Regions from separate parts of the Mesorhizobium sp. M0159 genome, predicted to be linked through region 2. Evidence: predicted binding sites of a transcription regulator. Region 2 holds the regulator's gene; each other region holds the start of a gene.

Region 1 (4,798 bases), on a different contig from region 2:
GCCTCGACGTCTCGGTGCAGGCGCGCCTGCTCGATCTGTTGCGCGGCCTGGTCACCGATCTCGGCCTGGCCGCCATCGTCGTCACCCACGATCTCGCCGTGGCGCGGCTGTTGTCGCAGCGCATGATGGTGATGAAGGACGGCCGCGTCGTCGAAAGCGGCCTCACCGACCGCGTCCTCGACGATCCGCGCGCGCCTTATACCCAGTTGCTTGTCTCCTCGATTCTGCAGGTGTGACGATGATTGCTCCGGCGTACCCCCCTCTGGCCTGCCGGCCATCTCCCCCTCAAGGGGGGAGATCAGCAGCTTTTATGGCCCGCCCGTTCTGCGACACAGGAGAATGGCGAAACCGAATGCGACTGCCAATCTCCCCCCTTGAGGGGGAGATGGCAAGTTTTGGCAAAGAGGGCAAGCCAGAGGGGGGTGTTGGCCCGCAGACGAATGACGATTGGAGAACGCTCTGATGGCAACCCCGCTCGTTGTCTCCGATGTCGCGAAGAGCTTCACCATGCATCTGCGCGACGGCATCAAACTGCCGGTGGTCGCCGGTGTCTCGTTCGCGATCAGGGCCGGCGAATGCGCCGTGCTCGGCGGCCCGTCCGGCGCCGGCAAGAGCTCGATCCTGAAAATGCTCTACGGAAATTATGCCGCCGATGAAGGCCAGATCATCGTCCAGCACGAGGGCGGGCTCATCGATCTCGCCTCGGCCAGCCCGCGCACCGTGCTTGCCGTGCGCCGGCTTACCATCGGCTATGTCAGCCAGTTCCTGCGCACCGTACCGCGTGTCTCTGCGCTCGACGTCGTGGCCGAACCGCTGGTCGAGCGCGGCGAGGAGCGCGAGGTCGCGCACGGCAAGGCACGCGCCTTGCTGGCGCAGCTCAACCTGCCGGAGAAGCTCTGGGCGCTGCCGCCGGCGACGTTCTCCGGCGGTGAACAGCAGCGCGTCAACATCGCGCGCGGCTTCATCACCGAGCACCCGATCCTGCTGCTCGACGAGCCGACCGCTTCGCTCGATGCCAGGAACCGCGATGTGGTGATTTCCCTGATCGTCGCCAAGAAGGCAGCGGGCGTCGCTTTGCTCGGCATCTTCCACGATCACGACGTGCGTGAGGCGGTCGCCGACCGCGTCATCGACGTGACCGCCTTCGCCGCCGGGAAAATCGCCGCATGACCAGGAAACTGTCGGAGGCGCCGCTGATCCACGAGACGGCGGAAGTCGAGAACTCGACGCTTGGCCGCTGGACCGAGATCGCCGAGCGCTGCCGGGTTTCCGAAAGCACGCTCGGCGACTATTCCTACATGATGCAGGACTGCGGCGTCTGGTGCGCAACGATCGGCAAATTCGCCAACATCGCCGCAAGCGTGCGCATCAACGCTACCAACCATCCGACCTGGCGGCCGACGCTGCACCATTTCACCTATCGCGCCTCGGATTATTGGGACGACGCCGAGCACGAGAGCGAATTCTTCGCCAAGCGCCGCGCCAAACGCGTCACCATCGGCCACGACACCTGGCTCGGCCACGGCTCGACCATCCTGCCGGGCGTCACCGTCGGCGATGGCGCGGCGGTCGGTGCCGGTGCGGTGGTGTCGAAGGACGTCGCGCCCTACACCATCGTCGCCGGCGTACCGGCCAAGCCGATCCGCGAACGCTTCGACCGCCGCACCGCGGAGCGCTACCAGGCGCTCGCCTGGTGGGACTGGGACCACGCAAGGCTGCGCGCCGCGCTCGACGATTTTCGGGAATTGTCGGCGGAGGCGTTTCTGGAGAAATATGGCGGCTGAGGGTCGTGAAATGGTGAATGGTGAATGTGAATGGGGGCAGCGGACAGGTTTCGAGGCTCAGGGAAGCCGTTCTTATCACCATTCACCATTCGAGCTTCTCGCGCCGAGTTGATCCCGCCCCGCTCCAGGCTGTGGGCAGTAACAAAACTGACATCGTTCCGACACCGCAGGTTCATGCGGCTGCGCTAGCCAGGGTAAACAGACCTTCAATTGCGATTGGACTGGAGCCTGCACCATGTCAGCTACGCTCGAAATCCGCGGCGTCACCCGCCGGTTCGGCAAGAACACCGCCGTCAGCAATGTTCACATCGCGATTCCGCAAGGCCAGATGGTCGGCATCATTGGCCGCTCCGGCGCCGGCAAATCGACGCTGCTGCGCATGATTAACCGCCTCATCGATCCCAGCCAGGGATCCATCCTGTTCAACGGCGTCGAGGTCTCCGGGTTGCGCGGCTCGCCGCTCCGGCGATGGCAGCGCGACTGCGCCATGATCTTCCAGCAGTTCAATCTCGTGCCGCGCCTCGATGTGCTGACCAATGTGCTGCTCGGCCGGCTCAACCACCGCTCGACGCTGTCCAACCTATTTGGCATGTTCTCCCGCGGTGAATGCGCCGAGGCGGTTGCAGCCCTCGAGCGCCTCGACATCGCCCGCACCGCCCTGCAGCCGGCCGGCACACTTTCCGGCGGCCAGCAGCAGCGCGTTGCGATTGCGCGCGCCATGATGCAGCAGCCGAAGGTGTTGCTGGCGGATGAGCCGATTGCCTCGCTCGATCCGCTCAACGCCAAGGTGGTGATGGATTCGCTGCAGGACATCAATTTGCGCGAGGGCATCACCGTCATCACAAATCTGCATACGCTGGATACGGCCCGCACCTACTGCAACCGCATCATCGGCATGGCCGCCGGCAAGGTCGTCTTCGACGGCCCGCCCGAAGCCCTCAACCGCGAGGCCGTGCGCATGGTCTACGGCGCCGACAGCAATGGCGGCGAAATCTCCGAGGCCATCACCTCCACCAGTGTCGCCATCAAACAGAAAATCGCTGCATCCGCCGGACCGCTCGAGCCCGCATTCCCGGGATATTGAGAACGGCCTGATCGCCCGCCCGCGTCAAAGGCACCTGTCAAAAAATTCGAACGCTACCGGCGCGAGGCCGGGACCAACAGGAGAGAGATAATGTTCAGGAAGATGGTTTTTGGCGCCGTTTCATTGCTCGCCATCGCGGCAAGCGCCGCTCACGCCCAGGATATCAAGGAATTCCGCATCGGCATCCTTGGCGGTGAAAACGAAGCGGACCGGCTGCGCAACTTTCAGTGCCTCGCCGATCACATGAAGTCCGAATTCGGCTTCGAGAAGGTCTCGCTGTTCCCGGCCGCCGACTATGACGGCGTTATCCAGGGCCTGCTCGGCGGCACGCTCGATTTCGCAGAGCTTGGCGCGTCGGGCTATGCCAGCGTCTACCTCAAGGATCCGAACGCCGTGACCCCGATCCTCACCACCCAGCAGACCGACGGCGCGACCGGCTATTATTCGATCGGCCTTGCGCTGAAGTCGTCCGGCATCACCGACATCAAGTCGGCCAAGGGCAAGAAGCTCGGCTATGCCGACCCGGATTCGACCTCCGGCTACCTGATCCCGCTGACCCAGATCCCGAAAGACACCGGCGCTTCGAACGAAACCTTCTTCGCCTCGACACAGTTCAATGGTGGCCACGAGAACAACCTCCTCGCCGTTCGCGACGGCAAGGTCGATGTTGCGGTTGACGATTCCTCTGGCATCGGCGACTTCAAGAACGGCTACACCTCCGGCACCTTCCACAAGGAAGTCGCCAAGGGCGCCGTGGACCCCAACGATTTCGTCGAAGTCTGGCGCTCCGGCTTGATCCCGAACGGCCCGCTGGTCGTGCGCACCGCACTCGGCGGCGATATGAGCGCCAAGCTCGCCAACTTCTTCACCAGCCTGCCGGCCAAGGACAAGCCTTGCTTCGAGGCCATCGAAGGCGGCGATTTCACCGGCTATGTTCCGGTGAAGCCGGACTTCTACAGCGTCATCGTCGAAGCCCGCAAAGCCGCGATCGGCGGCTGACGACAATTGCGGAAAGGGCGGCGTCCATTAGAGCGACGTGCGTCCACTTGGACGCACAAAGTACGCTCTAACACTTAGATGCCGCATCGTGCTTTCCGAAAGTCAACTTTCGGGCCGATGCGGTCGCCGCCCTTTTTGCGTGTCCGCTCGTGACCCCGTATGACCTTCGCCGCTACAATTCGTTCAGACGCGGTCCGGCAGGCAGCAGACGCCTGGCGACGCCAGACGTCCTTGCGCCGGTTCTACACGGCGCTCGGCATCGGCTCACTGCTTGTCGCCATGTGCACAGCCATGTGGTTCGCCGACGAGGCCAATGCCGGACATTTCTTCGATCGGCTGCCGCACATACTGGATTTCCTTAGTTGGCTTGTTCCCAAGGACTGGAACGACGTCTGGCGGGCGCTGTTCGACATCGCATCGCCGCACGACAAGGGCAGCCAAGAGTTCAACTTCCCGCTTGGCCGCGTCTATCTCTGGGGCGGCTTTTATCTACCCGAATATTTCGAGCTGATGCTCACCACGCTTAACCTGGCGCTGGTTTCCACTTTCATCGGCTTTGTCTTTGCGGTGCCCTTTTCCTTCATCGCCGCGCGCAACTTGACGCCCAGTCCGGTGCTCAGGCTCGTCGTCAAGCGCTTCATGGAACTGCTTCGCGCCTTCCCCGAGATCGTCATTGCCGGCCTGTTCGCAGCCATCCTCTCGACCGGCCCGGTCGCAGCCATCATCGCCATCGGCCTGCATTCCATCGGCGCTCTCGGCAAGCTCTTCTACGAGATCAACGAAAACATCGACATGCGCGCCGAAGAAGGCCTGCGCGCGGTCGGCGCCAACTGGTTCGAGCGCGTGCGCTTTGCCGGCCTGCCGCAAGTGCTGCCCAATTTCATGTCCTACACGCTGCTCAGGATCGAGATCAATGTGCGTATCTCGACCA
Region 2 (4,798 bases):
TCCGGCCAGCCCTTGCGCCGTCAGCGCGGCGACGACGCCGCCGGCAGTGCCGTCATTAGCGGCGACCACGGCATCGACCTTGTTGTCGTTGGCGGTCAGGAACTGTTCCATGTTCTTCTGAGCGTTGGCCGGCAGCCAGCCGTCCGTATAGGCCTCGCCGACATTCTTGATCTTGCCGCCGTCAATGGCCTCCTTCAGCACCTCCATCGAACCGGCAAACAGGAAATCGGCATTCGGATCGGAACCCGAACCCTTGATGAAGACGTAGTTGCCTTCCGGCTTCACCTTGAAGACTTCGCGGGCCTGCATGCGGCCGACTTCCTTGTTGTCGAAGGTCAGATAGAACACGTCCTTGTTCTCGATCAGCCGGTCATAGCCGACGACCGGGATGCCTTCGTCCAGTGCCTTCTGCACGGCCGGCCCGATGGCCGAGGCGTCCTGCGCCAGGATGATCAGTGCGCTGGCGCCCTGCGAGATCAGGCTCTCGACGTCGGTGAGCTGCTTGCCGGGGTTGGACTGTGCGTCGGCGGAAATATACTTGTCGCCTGCGGCCTCAATGGCCGCCTTCATTGCGGCCTCGTCGGTCTTCCAGCGCTCTTCCTGGAAGTTCGACCAGGAAACGCCGATGACCTTGTCTTTAGCCTGCGCCACCGACGCCAGCGCCAGCGTCATGGCGACACCCGCCAGAATGGCGGTCGTGAATTTCTTCATCATATCCTCCCTGCGCCGCGTACGGCGTGACCAATTGGCTCAAAGACCAGCTTAGAAGCTCTAATTTTTTCGAGCCTCGAAAAAATACTGGCCCGATCTCCGGCTGCTGTCAACATCGATTCTGATGGATTTTGATGACTCTGCGAGTTTTTTCGAGCGTCGGAATAAACGATGACAGCGCCACCTGCATCTGACACTATTTGCCTGCGTCCGACACTATTTGTCGGACATTACCGACGGCTTCCGGTTCATGAGCGGCCGCGGCAACCGGGAGGAAAGCAAAACAATGTCGGTCGGAATCCGCCATGACGATTTGCGCCGGCGCAACCGGGCGATGGTGATCTCGGCGGTGCGCCGGGCCGGCCAGCCATCGCGTACTGAGATCGCAGCTACCACCGGCCTCAGTCATTCGACCATATCGGCGATCTCTTCTGACCTGATACGGGAAGGCATCCTCGCCGAGAGCAAGGCAAGTGAGCCCGTTTCGTTGAAACGCGGTCGTCCGCAGGTCGGCCTCGCCCTCAACCCGGAAGCGGCGGCGGTGTTGACCGTGGTGTTGTCGCTGAATTTCCTGTCGGCCGCTATTATCGACTATACGGGACAGGTGGTCGCCGAGGAACAGCGCCGGCTGGACACGCTGACCATGCCGCGCGACGAGCTGATCCGTGAATGCATGACCATCGTCCGGCGCCGGCTGCAGGATCCAGACCTTGACGTCCGCAGTGTCGCCCGCATCGCCCTGGCGATTCAGGGCATTACCGACTCCCCTGCACGCGCCATGCTGTGGTCGCCGATCACGCCGCAGACCGACATCGCCTTTGCCGACATGCTGGAGGACGAATTCGGCATCCCGGCAACGGTGGAGAACGACTGCAACATGATGGCGGTGGCTTTGCGCTGGCGCAATCCGGATCGCTATCGCGACGACTTCATCGCCATCCTGCTTTCGCATGGCATCGGCATGGGGCTGGTGCTGAAGGGCGAACTGTTCACCGGGACGCATTCCTCGGGCGGCGAATTTGGCCACATGATCCATCGTCCGGGCGGCGCGCTCTGCCGTTGCGGGCGGCGCGGCTGCATCGAGGCCTATGCCGGCAACTACGCCATCTGGCGCAACGCCAGGCAGATGAGCGAAGACAGCGAGCCGGTCGCCGACGTCAGCGACGCCGACATGCGAGCACTGGCGGCCCGGGCGCGCGAGAAAGATGGGCCGGAACGCGAGGCCTACCGCAAGGCCGGCGAAGCGCTGGGTTTCGGTCTCGGCTCGCTGTTCGCGCTGATCGATCCGGCACCGGTCGCGATGGTCGGCGCCAGTGCCGCCGCCTTCGATCTGATCGAGCCGGCCATGCGGAAGGCAATCGCCCAGACCGCCGGCGGCCAGCATTCAGGCTCGATCTCCTTCGATACAGAGCCGAACGAATTGCCGCTGATCCGCGAAGGCTGCGCGATGCGGGCGTTAAGCTTCGTCGACCAGGAGATTTTCGCGCCGGGCGCGCAAATGAGGCCCAGCGTCAGAAAGAACGTAGCCTGACCAGGCGGGTCAATCTTCCCTGATCGCATAGCCGGCACCGCGGATGGTGCGGATGACATCCGGCATCCGGCCGTTGTTGACGGCTTTGCGCAGCCGCCCGACATGCACGTCGACGGTGCGTTCGTCGATGTAGATTGTCTCGCCCCAGACATTATCGAGTAACTGGCTGCGCGAGAAGACACGGCCCGGATGCCGCATCATGAACTCGAGCAGCCGGAATTCGGTCGGCCCGAGCCTGATTTCGCTCTTCTTGCGATAGACCCTGTGCGATTCGCGATCGAGCACGATGTCGCCTACCTTCAGCACGCTGGACAGCACTTCCGGCTTGGCGCGCCGCAGCAGCGCCTTGACCCTGGCCATGAATTCCGGTGTCGAAAACGGTTTGACCAGATAGTCGTCGGCGCCGGTCGAAAGACCGCGCACCCGGTCGCTCTCCTCGCCGCGCGCGGTCAGCATGATGATCGGCAGCCGCTCGGTTTCGGGGCGCACCCGCAACCGACGACAGAGCTCGATGCCGGAAACCGCTGGTATCATCCAGTCGAGCACCAAAAGGTCGGGCACATTCTCCTGCAAACGGATCTCGGCTTCGTCGCCGCGTGTCACCACCTCGACCTGGTAGCCTTCGGATTCGAGATTGTAGCGGAGCAGCACACCCAACGGCTCCTCGTCCTCCACCACCATTATGCGTGGTGCGATCATCGGCTGGGCACCCCCATCATGTCACCGGTGCGGACATTGTCGTTTCGTCCTGCTTCGGACGATTGACCGGCAATTGCTCGCCGGTCAGCACATAATACGCATTTTCGGCGATGTTGGTGACATGGTCGCCGATCCGCTCCAGATTCTTGGCGCAGAACAGCAGGTGCGTGCAAGCGGTGATGTTGCGCGGATCTTCCATCATGTAGGTCAAGAGCTCGCGGAACACGGACGTGTATTTGACGTCGATGCGCTCGTCGGCGGCACGCAGCTTGGCCAACGCGGCCGCATCGCCTGCAGCATATTCCTCGATGACACCCTGCACCTGGATGAGAACCAGCTGCGCCATCGCGTCGATGGAATGCGACAGGTCCCGCGGCGTGGCGCTGAGGCCGACCGCACTCACGCGCTTGGCGATATTCTTGGCAAGATCGCCGATGCGTTCGAGGTCGCCCGCCATGCGGATCGCTCCGACCACATGGCGAAGATCGTGGGCCATCGGCTGGCGTTTGGCGATCAGGGTTATGGCGCGGTCGTCCAGTTCGCGTTGACGCGCATCCATGATGGCGTCGTCGGAAACGACGCGTTGCGCCAGCACGTTGTCGGAATTCAACAGGGCCTTGGTCGCCCCGCCGACCATCGAACCGGCGAGGTCGGCCATGTCGCGGATCAGCTTGCTGATCTGCTCGAGATCCTCGTCGAAAGAAGCGACTGTGTGTTCGCCCATGGTCCTGTCCTCATATGCATGATCGGAACGGCTCAGCCGAAGCGGCCAGTGATGTAGTCCTGCGTGCGCTTCTCGCGGGGCGACGTGAAGATCTTCTCGGTCCGGTCGAACTCGACCAGTTCACCCAGATACATGAAGGCGGTCTGGCGCGACACGCGCGCCGCCTGCTGCATGTTGTGGGTGACGATGACGATCGTGTAGTCGGCTTGCAATTCGTCGATCAGTTCCTCGATCTTGGCAGTCGACAGCGGGTCGAGGGCCGAAGCCGGTTCGTCGAGCAGAATGACTTCCGGCTTCACGGCCACGGTGCGGGCGATACAGAGCCGCTGCTGCTGGCCGCCAGATAGGCTCAAGCCGCTGGCGTTGAGCTTGTCCTTGACCTCGCTCCACAGCGCGGCGCGCTTCAACGCCTGTTCGACGCGGCCGTCCATCTCGGACTTGCCGAGGTTCTCGTAGAGCCTGACGCCGAAGGCGATGTTCTCGTAGATCGACATCGGGAACGGCGTCGGCTTCTGGAACACCATGCCGATCTTGGTCCTGAGGAGGTTGAGATCCTGCGACCGGTCGAGAATGTTCTTGCCGTCGAGCAGCACCTGGCCCTCGGCCATCTGTTTTGGGTAGAGCTCATAGATGCGGTTGAACACACGCAGCAGCGTCGATTTCCCGCAGCCCGAAGGGCCGATGAAGGCCGTGACACTGCGCTCAGGCAGCGACAGGCTGATGTCCTTCAGCGCCTTGCTCTGGCCGTAGTAGAAGTTGAGATTCTTGACCTCGATCTTCGTCTTCTCGGCGACCGTTTCGGCCATCGTCATGTCTGGGGACAACATCTGTGTCATCTGTCCTCTCTGCGTCCGGTAAGGCTGCGGGCGAGGATGCTCAAGCCCAGAACCGTCAGGGTGATTATGAGTGCGCCGGTCCACGCCAGTTGCTGCCATTCCTCGTAAGGGCTGAGAGCGAACTGGAAGATGGTCACCGGCAGGCTGGCCATCGGCGCGTTGATATTGCTGCTCCAGAACTGGTTGTTGAGCGCGGTGAAGAGCAGCGGCGCCGTCTCGCCGGAAATGCGTGCTATCGCCAGCAATATGCCGGTGACGATGCCGGACAATGCGGCGCGGTAGGCGACCGAACGGATC
Region 3 (4,798 bases), on a different contig from region 2:
CATCGGCAGCCGCGACCGGCTGGTGACCTCGCTGCGCAACGACCGGCGCGGCCTGCGCGCCCGGGGATTTGCCGTCGTCGCTTGAGTGAGGATCGGCTGCCATTGATCACGAAAAGAGCAGATGAGCGAAGAATGCTACTTTCGGTCTCGCTTCGCAAATGCCGATGGCGTAAGAGCAGCGATGGAAAACAACCGATTTGACACACCCGTGACCGTCAAGGGCGCGGCGGGAAGCAATCAGCTCTTGCGTACGGCCCGCGAGGCTTCCGACTACCTCCTCAACAATTGGCCCGGCAAGCGCAGCCCCAAGCACCGCGAAGCGTTGCAAGCCTGTCATGATGCGCTGGCCGGCGACAAGCCGGCCATGAACGCAAGACGGGCCTTTATTGCCGCCGCGCGTGAAGTGAACGTCTTCGTCAGCGACAAGGCGCCCGCCTGAGGCATAGCGGGATTTGACCGAGGCCCGGACCGCCTGACAGGCCGGGCGTCATCACTCGGTCGTTTCGGTTTTGGTTTGGGACTCGCTCTCGCCCTCGGGCTTCGATCGCTCCTTGGCTGCGACCTTGGCAGCCTGCTTTTCCGCCTTCTTGGCAGCCTTCTGCCGGTCGCGTTCCTTGCGTTCCTGACCGTAGTTCGGTGCTCGTGCCATATCGTTTCCTTTCATTGTGCTTGGCCTTTGCCTAGGAGCATTGGACCGCAAACACAACACCGCAAGGCACGATCGGGCTCCATATCTCGGCGCAGTCCGGAGAGCCCGGCTTTTCAGGCGCCGTCGCGGTCGAGGACGAGATCGGCCGGCCCGAACCGGTCCTTTGCCGTGAATTGCTGGTGCCAGTAGGGATAGAGCACGGGCGGCCTGCTGACCACGTCGAGGCGTGTGCGCTCCTCATCGCCAAGCACCAGGCTTGTAGCGGCGATATTGTCTTTGAAATGCGCTTCGGTTCGTCCGCCGATCACCAGCGAGCTGACGGCGGGCCGGCCGAGCAGCCAGGCAAGCGCCACCTGCGCCGGCGACACGCCGTGGTTATTGCCGATATCGATCAGCGTGTCGACGATCCGCCACAGCCGGTCCTCGTCGCGGATCGGCGGTTCCGACCAGCCGCTGAGCTGGCGGGCGGTCGGCTGGTCACGGTGGTATTTGCCGGACAGCAACCCGCCGGCAAGCGGGCTCCAGACCAGCACGCCGAGCCCCTGGTCGACCGAGATCGGCAACAATTCATACTCGGCCTCGCGCGCTTCCAGCGTGTAATGGATCTGCTGGGTGACGAAGCGCGGCTGGTGCTGACGGTCGCTGATGCCAAGCCCCTTCATAACTTGCCAGCCGGAATAATTGGAGCAGCCGACATAACGGACCTTGCCCTGCGCGACCAGCGTGTCGAGCGCGGCGATGGTTTCCTCAAGCGGTGTCAGGCCATCCCACTCGTGCAGGAAATAGATGTCGATGACATCGGTCCTGAGGCGCTTCAGGCTCCTCTCGCATTCGCGGATCAGATGGTAGCGCGACAGGCCTTCATCATTGGGGCCTTTGCCGATCCGCATGCGCGCCTTGGAGGCGATCAACACGTCGCCCTTGCGCTTGCCGCCGAGCGCCTCGCCGATGATCTCTTCCGACACCCCGTTCGAATAGACGTTGGCGGTGTCGATGACATTGACGCCGGCATCGATGCAAAGGTCGATCATCCGACGCGCCTCGTCGAGGTCGGTCTTGCCAACCGCCGAAAACGCGCCGCCGCCGCCGAATGTCATGGTGCCCATGGTCAGGGTCGAAACCTTCAGCCCGGAACGGCCGAGAGTGCGGTATTCCATGTCGTATCCTCACGATTTATCGGGAAAGGGCGTTGCAAACGACAGCCCCTCAGTGAACCGGGCATTTGTAGGATAATTCGTTCCGCTTGTCGCCCGCCCCGCAGGGCAAGCTCGATCACATCTTGCGGATTGAACGCACAGCCAGCGCAGTAGTGGCTGCAATAAAACCGTCATTGCCGACCTATACTAACATCGGTCCAGCGCTTCGATTTCCGGCCGCCGGGCCGGGCGGCAGAGCGCCTGACAGCGGCCGACAAGGCCTGTAAGCGGAGCAGCGCAAATGACCGAGATAAAACAGAATTCCCCGGCCAGGGACTGGCTGGAAGCGGAACTCGCCGACACGCTCGACGAAGATTATGAGCTGGAAATCTCGGAGCCGGCGCTGTCGATGGAGATCGCCAAGATCTACAAGAATGCGCATCCGCCATCGATCGACCGCCTGCAGTATTTTCGCAATCTCATCACGCTGCAATCCGAATTGATCAAGCTACAATCCTGGGTCGCCTATCACAAGAAGAAGCTCGTCGTGGTCTTCGAGGGCCGCGACTCGGCGGGCAAGGGTGGTGTTATCAAGCGCATCACCCAGAGGCTTAATCCGCGCATCTGCCGCGTCGCAGCACTTCCGGCGCCGACCGAGCGCGAGAAGTCGCAATGGTATTTCCAGCGCTACGTTCCGCATCTGCCGGCCGGCGGCGAGATCGTGCTGTTCGACCGCTCCTGGTACAACCGCTCCGGCGTCGAGCGGGTAATGGGCTTTGCCCAGCCGGATCAGGTCGAGGAGTTCTTCCGCGACGTTCCGGAATTCGAACGCATGCTGGTCCGCTCAGGCATTACGCTTGTCAAATACTGGTTTTCGATCACCGACGAGGAGCAGCAGATGCGCTTTTTGATGCGCATCCATGACCCGATGAAGCAATGGAAACTGTCGCCGATGGATCTCCAGTCGCGCGTGCGCTGGGAGCAGTACACCAAGGCCAAGGAAGAAACGTTCGCCCGCACCAATATTCCGGAAGCCCCGTGGTTCATCGTCGAGGGCAACGACAAGAAGCGGGCACGGCTGAACTGCATCGACCATCTGCTCAAGCAGATGCCCTATGAGGAGGTGCCGCACGAAGAGATCACACTGCCGGAGCGCGTCTTCAATCCCGAATACGAGCGCCAGGTACTGCCGCGCGAACTGTATGTGCCGGAGAAGTACTGACTAAAGCGGCGAGGAAGGCGGCGCCTCCATGGCGGCGCCCTGCAACAAGCTAGGTGCGCTCGATGATGACATGCGTGGCCTTCGGCGTCGCGACCTGCTCGCTGCAGCGATAGCCGAGCTTGGGCATGTCGATGCCGGCAAAAAGGCTCTCGCCGGCGCCTAGCAGGACCGGTGAGATCGCCAGATGCATTTCGTCGATGAGCTTTTCCTTGAGATATTGCCGGATCGTAGAAACGCCACCGCCCAGCCGTACATCCTTGCCGTCAACCACTGCTTTCGCCTTCTCCAGCGCTGAGTGGATGCCGTCGGTCACGAAATAGAAGGTCGTGCCGCCCTCCATGACAATGGGATCACGTGGATGGTGCGTGAGCACGAAGACCGGCACATGGTAGGGCGGGTTGTCACCCCACCAGCCTTTCCAGCTGTCATCCGGCCATTCGCCGCGGATCGGCCCAAACATGTTGCGGCCCAGGATCCACGCGCCGATGTTTTTGAAGCTGCGCGCGGCGAACGCCTCGTCAGTGTCCGTGGTCCCGCCATCCTTGCCGAGGACCATCTTGCGGAAGGTGCGGGTGCCGAACATCCATTCGTGCAGGGCTTCCCCGCCAACACCCAGCGGGTTCTTCAGGTCTTGGTCGGGACCGGCGCCGAAGCCGTCGATCGACAAGGTGAAAGCGCTGACGCGAAGTTTGGACATGAGAGCCTCCTCGATAACCAATTGTGAGATGCAAGCAGTTATCGGGGTAGCTTAACTGATTGCATTTTGCAAGCGGTATTTTGAATCGCCGGCGGGGCAATCGCTTCCAAATCATGTTGGAATAACTAATCTCAATGTCGGCGCCGCCCGTCATCCGCCTGCCGGCAGCTTCTCCCTGTATAGTGACGGGGAGAAGGGGCTGGCCGCAACGTCGATATTTTTGCAACGCTGGAGATTGGTGAAATCTTTTACGAACGCGTCTTTCTCCCTGCCACTTTACGGCGAGAAATGCCCGGCAGGGCAACGAGGGGCAGCGTAAACTTGAAGCGATGTCCTGCGGCGTTCCATGTCGCGCTTTGGACGAACGAACACTACTCGATGTAGACGCTACAAAGGCGCATCACCCCTTGAGCATCGCCGCCACTTCGGGCGCAAAGTAGGTGAGAATCCCGTCGCAGCCGGCGCGCTTGAAGGCGAGCAGCGATTCCAGCATCGCCTTTTCGCCATCGATCCAGCCATTGGCGGCGGCGGCCTTGATCATCGAATATTCGCCCGAGACCTGATAGGCGAAGGTCGGCATCTGCAACTCGTCCTTGAGCCGCCGGATGATGTCGAGATAGGGCAGGCCGGGCTTGACCATCAGCATGTCGGCGCCCTCGGCGAGATCCTGCTCGGCCTCGCGCACCGCTTCGTCGGAATTGGCGTGGTCGATGTAATAGGTCTTCTTGTCGCCCTTGAGCAGGCCGGCGGTGCCGACCGCCTCACGATAGGGGCCGTAAAAGGCGGATGCGAACTTGGTCGCATAGGACATGATCGCCACATCCTGAAATCCATTGGCGTCGAGCGCATCGCGGATGGCACCGATCCGGCCGTCCATCATGTCCGAGGGGGCAATGATGTCGGCCCCCGCCGCCGCCTGGATGACTGCCGCCGCCGTCACCTGCTCCACCGTTTCATCATTGACGATAATGCCCTCGCGCAAGATGCCGTCATGGCCATGCGAGGTGAAAGGGTCAAGCGCGGCGTCGGTGATGATGCCGATCTCCGGCACCGCGTGCTTGATGGCGCGGGTGGCACGGTTGATGATGTTTTCC
Region 4 (4,798 bases), on a different contig from region 2:
GACGCGACATCGGGCCTTCGCGGAGGGTGACAACCTCGCCATGCGATATCGGCCGTCGATCGTCCCTTTCGCCGCCACTGGCGCGGACGACCCGGAAAGCCTGCGGGCGCTCGAAAACCTTGTCTCCCCGGGCGAGAGTGTGATCCTGCTTCAAGCGGACGCGATTGCTCTGCCCACGGGGCTTTCCGCGACTTCGACCGCAGCCGGGGTTCAGATGATCGCCGAGCAGCCATTGCAGATCGTCTCCGACCCGCGCGTGCATCGTCTGACCCGAGACGATGCTGCTGAGATGCTCGCCCTGGCATTGCTCACCAAGCCTGGCCCATTCACGCTCGAAGCCTTGAGCCTGGGCGATTTTTGGGGTGTGAAAATCGAGGGCAGGCTTGCGGCAATGGCCGGTGAGCGCACGAAGCAACCTGGCTATATCGAACTCAGCGGGGTGTGCTCACATCCGGAATTTCGCGGCGGTGGCCTGGGCAAGCTGCTGTCCCTATTCGTGGCAAACCGGATAGTGGCGCGCGGCGAAGTTCCCTATCTCCACGCCTATGCCAGCAACGCCGCGGCCATAGCGTTATACGAGTCCATCGGCTTCAGGTTGCGAAGCACAATGAATGTCGCCGTGGTTCAGCGCACCGAATGATTAGTCGGCGCATGATGCGCAGCATGGATGCATCCCGTATCTCAAGGAAGGATTTCGTGTCGCCGAAATCCTTCCTCGAGATGCAAGAGCTGGCTGCGTGTCAGACCGCGATCTTGCCGCCGCCTTGCCTGGTGATGGCAACGACCGCCGGGCGCACCGGCATGTCCGGCTTGAAGTCGGGCCAGCGCGTCGACAAATCCTCATAGTAGGACGGACGGCCGAAAGCCTCCCAGTCCTCGCCGCCGTCGCCCGGATGCTGGACGGCAACGAAGGCGGTCTGGTCGTCCGGCGCAAACAGGGGACCGCACATTTCGGCGCCGATCGGCACGCGGAAGAACAGCTTTGATGTCGCCCGTGCCGTCCCCTCCGTATCGACAGCCCACAGACCATCGGTGCGGCCGGTGGCTTTCGGGCCTTGGCCGTCGGTGGCGACCCAGAGGCGGCCGGCCGAATCGACCGCGCAATTATCCGGCATGCCGAACCAGCCATTGGCGGTGGTTGCGGTCGAGAAGGTGGCGCCGACGTCGGCCACAGCGGGATCGCCGCATTTCAGCAGGATTTCCCACCTGCCCTTTGTCGCGGTGAAATCACCGCCGTCCTCGACGATCTCGATGATGTGGCCAAAGGCATTTTCGGCACGCGGGTTGGCGGCGTCGACCTGGTCGGCCTTGCGCTTCGAATTGTTGGTCAGCATGACATAGACCCTGCCGTTGGTGGCATTGGGCTGGATGTCTTCCGGACGGTCCATCTTGGTGGCGCCGAGCAGGTCGGCGGCGCGGCGCGTCTCGATCAGCACGTCGGCCTGGCTGGCAAAGCCGTTCTCCGCCGTCAGCGGCCCTTGGCCGAAGACGATCGGCAGCCATTCGACCGAACCGTCCTCGGCGAACTTGGCGACATGCAAGGTGCCGTCGTCGAGCAAATCCATGTTGGCGGCGCGGTTGTCCGGATCGAACTTGCCTGTGGTGACGAACTTATACACATAGTCGAAGCGCTCGTCGTCGCCGAGATAGAAGACGACACGGCCATCCTTGGCGACGATCGATTCGGCGCCCTCATGCTTGAAGCGCCCCATCGCGGTGCGCTTCCTCGGCGCCGAAGTCGGAGCCTGGACGTCGACCTCGACGATCCAGCCGAAGCGGTTCGGCTCGTTCGGCTCCTTGCCGATGTCGAAACGGTCGTAATGCGCTGCCCATTCATAGGCACCTTCGGGAATGCCGAGGCGCTTGTAATTGGCGGCTTCCTTATGCCCCTGCGGCAGCTCGCCCGAGAAATAGCCGTGGATGTTCTCCTCGGCCATGACATAGGTGCCCCACGGCGTGACGCCGCCAGCACAATTGTTGACGGTGCCGATGACCTTCGTGCCGGTCGGATCGGCGCTGGTCTTGACGCGGTCGTGGCCGGCGACCGGGCCGGAGAGCGCGATCTCGGTGTTGGAGGTGATGCGGCGGTTGAGCTTGCCGTCGCGAACGACCTGCCATTTGCCTGATACCTTGCGTATCTCGACGATAGTGCCGCCATGCGCCGTCATCTCGACGTCGACTTGTTCCTTGCTGAGGGGCGCCTGCTTGGCCTTGCCGTCGACGATGGTGACGAGGCCCGGAAACATCAGGTGCGGATTGGTGTATTCGTGGTTGACCACCAGCAGGCCGTGCTCGGCCGAGCCGTCGATCGGGATATAGCCGACATAGTCGTTGTTGTAGCCGAATTGTCTGGCCTGGGCTTCCGCCGACTGTTTTCTCGGATCGAATTCCGGCGAATCGGCGAACAGCGGATCGCCCCAGCGCAGCAGTACATCGGCGTCATAGCCGGGTGCGACGTGATGCTTGTCGTCGATGCCGGCCTCGAGCTCGTCAAAAGCGAAGGCGGAGCCTTCGGCGGCGCGGGCGTTGTCGGCAGTGATCAGCGCCAGCGGGCTGACGGTAGCGGCTATGGCCGAGACGGCAAGCGAGCTCTTGAGGAAGCCGCGGCGCGAGAACCGCGCGGCGATGATCTCACCCATGGTGCGGTTGTCGGTGAGATTGGCTCCTGGCCCGTCGTTTTCCTCGAGCAGGCTGGTTCGGAAATGGGCGTCAGGGGTGCGATGTTCGGTCATAGGGCCTGCCTCTGGCTGGATGGATTGCTGGAGCGTGTTGCCTGGCCAGTCCGGTATCGCCGGCAGGTCACAGTTTGATGACATGCCGGCTAATTGCCACCTGCGATTTCGTATCCAACATCGGCCCCGCTTGACCGCGACCGTCGCTTCGGAAACAAGAGCTGCGGCAGGCGCGTAGGGACACATCGGGAGAGAACAAAAGTGAGTTTCTGGGGACTTGGGCAGCTCTGCGTTTCGACGGTGATCTTCCTGCTGGCGGCGATGGCCGCAAAACAGTGGGGGCTGGCGCCGAGCCTCGGCAAGATTGTGCTGACGTTGGCGCTCTATTCGCTGGGCAATCTGATCATGCTGAGGCTGATCCGTGAATTCGGCATGTCGGTGTCGTTCAGCCTGTCGGCGGTGATCCAGCTGGTGTCGGTGAATGTGGTGGCGCTGGTCTTCTTCGGCGAGCGCGTCAATGCCTTACAGGCAACCGGCATCGTGCTTGCCATCGCAGCTGTGGCGCTGATCACGCTCGGGCCCTATCTGCAAAGGCTGTAACTGCGATCGGGCCGATGAAGAAGATTGCAAGCAGACTGCGCAACTGGCTGGAGTTCCCGGTTCTGCTTGCCGGGCTGGTCATTGCCGGCGGGCTGTGGGGGTTCGAGGAGCTGATGGAGCTGGCGCGGGCCACCACGCCGCATGCCTTCGACACCGAAATCCTGCTTGCCTTCCGCGAGGCCGGGCAGCCCGACAATCCGATCGGACCGGCGTGGCTGGAAGGGGCGATGCGCGACATCACCAGCCTCGGCAGCGCCAGCGTACTGGTGGTGATCACGGCAGCAATGATCGTCTACCTGCTCCTTATCCGCAGGCCAGGCGCGGCGCTTCTCATGTTCGTCGCGGTAGCGGGCGGCCAGCTCCTGTCAAGCGTGCTGAAATTCGACATCGACCGGCCGCGCCCTGATCTGGTCTCGCATCTCGCCGATGTGGCATCGCTTTCGTTTCCGAGCGGCCACGCCATGCTGTCGGCGGTGACATATTTGACGCTGGGCAGCATGGCGGCGCGGTTTTTGCCCGGGCGGACAACGAAGATCTATGTACTCGGGCTGGCGGTGCTGACGACGGTGGTGGTCGGCATCAGCCGCATCTATCTCGGCGTCCACTGGCCGTCCGACGTATTGGCCGGCTGGTGCGCCGGCTTTGCCTGGGCGATGCTGTGCTGGCTTGCGGCACGGTTCCTGCAGCGATGGCTTGGGCGGGCCGACGGCACCTGACTCAAATCAGCCTGTTGATCAGGCCATGACCGCAGCCTGCCAGCAGGAAAACCATCGACAGCAAGGCTGTCGAGGTCGCCAACGCTTTGAATATCTTCACCCGCTCATCCTTTTGAAGTCGTGCCTGTGAAATCGGGATCGCAGTGGATGTCCCGCCAAACGATGCCGAGGTTTGTAGCATGACAGCGCATCGGCTGGCAAAGAGTGCTGCATGTTTGGAGGCAGACCATCAATCCTTGGTGCAGGAAGACGTCGCCGACCGCGCCAGCGCAGGAACTTCATCCTCGACTGTTCGGCGGTGCCGTTCTTCGATCAACGGCGGCCAATGTCATCGAGGGTGCGGCCCACAAGGCGAGCCGCGCCGGCGTTCGCTTCATTATATCAGGCGCTTCGCCGCAGATACGCCGCATGCTGATCAACCACGGCGTCAAGCGGCCGCTGGTGACTTATGCCGCCTCGATCACGGATCGCGGGCGCAGCTGAAGAAAGCCGCGCCCGCCGCCTGAGCCGATGGCTGGCTTAGTCGAGGCCCAATGCCGCGATCTCGCCGTCGTTCATCAGCGGCACGAAGATTGTCGACTTGCCGTCGGTGCCGATGTCGGCGCTGCCCGGCTTGAACGTCGCAACCGCTTGCGGCGTGCCGCCGGCTTTGTAGCGGTAGAGCGTGCCGGTCATATACGCGGTGGCGTAGATGCTGCCGCCGATGGCAACGACGCCATCGAGGTTGGCAAACTTTTCCGCGCCGGGCAGTGGCGAAACGGCCTTGGTAGCAAGATCGACCGAGAGCAGGCCGCCCGGCTCCGCGGTGCT

The links. Region 2 encodes PhoB, which activates phosphate uptake and scavenging genes when phosphate is short. Its sites were predicted from a motif close to TGTCATNNANCTGTCAT; they were not measured.
Region 1: phnC (phosphonate ABC transporter ATP-binding protein) is a predicted target of PhoB. The motif match lies at 1,922-1,938, and genes of this name have one in related genera.
Region 3: ppk2 (polyphosphate kinase 2) is a predicted target of PhoB. The motif match lies at 1,964-1,980, and genes of this name have one in related genera.
Region 4: NKJ32_RS17995 (PhoX family protein) is a predicted target of PhoB. The motif match lies at 2,799-2,815, and genes of this name have one in related genera.

The regions. Positions count from the first base shown of each region.
Region 1 is NZ_JAMYTF010000008.1:230,248-235,045, forward strand. Features, by position in the region: gene phnK (phosphonate C-P lyase system protein PhnK) at 1-236, shown strand, start outside; gene phnL (phosphonate C-P lyase system protein PhnL) at 463-1,170, shown strand; gene NKJ32_RS11900 (DapH/DapD/GlmU-related protein) at 1,167-1,784, shown strand; gene phnC (phosphonate ABC transporter ATP-binding protein) at 2,020-2,868, shown strand; gene phnD (phosphonate ABC transporter substrate-binding protein) at 2,959-3,867, shown strand; gene phnE (phosphonate ABC transporter, permease protein PhnE) at 4,027-4,798, shown strand, end outside.
Region 2 is NZ_JAMYTF010000054.1:15,493-20,290, forward strand. Features, by position in the region: gene xylF (D-xylose ABC transporter substrate-binding protein) at 1-711, opposite strand, end outside; gene NKJ32_RS30270 (ROK family protein) at 998-2,242, shown strand; gene phoB (phosphate regulon transcriptional regulator PhoB) at 2,252-2,941, opposite strand; gene phoU (phosphate signaling complex protein PhoU) at 2,958-3,665, opposite strand; gene pstB (phosphate ABC transporter ATP-binding protein PstB) at 3,698-4,501, opposite strand; gene pstA (phosphate ABC transporter permease PstA) at 4,498-4,798, opposite strand, start outside.
Region 3 is NZ_JAMYTF010000011.1:86,887-91,684, reverse strand. Features, by position in the region: gene NKJ32_RS14235 (GntR family transcriptional regulator) at 1-85, shown strand, start outside; gene NKJ32_RS14230 (DUF982 domain-containing protein) at 182-439, shown strand; gene NKJ32_RS14225 (hypothetical protein) at 491-649, opposite strand; gene NKJ32_RS14220 (aldo/keto reductase) at 763-1,806, opposite strand; gene ppk2 (polyphosphate kinase 2) at 2,087-3,007, shown strand; gene NKJ32_RS14210 (dihydrofolate reductase family protein) at 3,057-3,704, opposite strand; gene hemB (porphobilinogen synthase) at 4,105-4,798, opposite strand, start outside.
Region 4 is NZ_JAMYTF010000017.1:35,245-40,042, reverse strand. Features, by position in the region: gene NKJ32_RS18000 (GNAT family N-acetyltransferase) at 1-640, shown strand, start outside; gene NKJ32_RS17995 (PhoX family protein) at 741-2,732, opposite strand; gene NKJ32_RS17990 (hypothetical protein) at 2,934-3,272, shown strand; gene NKJ32_RS17985 (phosphatase PAP2 family protein) at 3,287-3,988, shown strand; partial or broken gene NKJ32_RS17980 (sodium-independent anion transporter) at 4,248-4,471, shown strand; gene NKJ32_RS17975 (SMP-30/gluconolactonase/LRE family protein) at 4,508-4,798, opposite strand, start outside.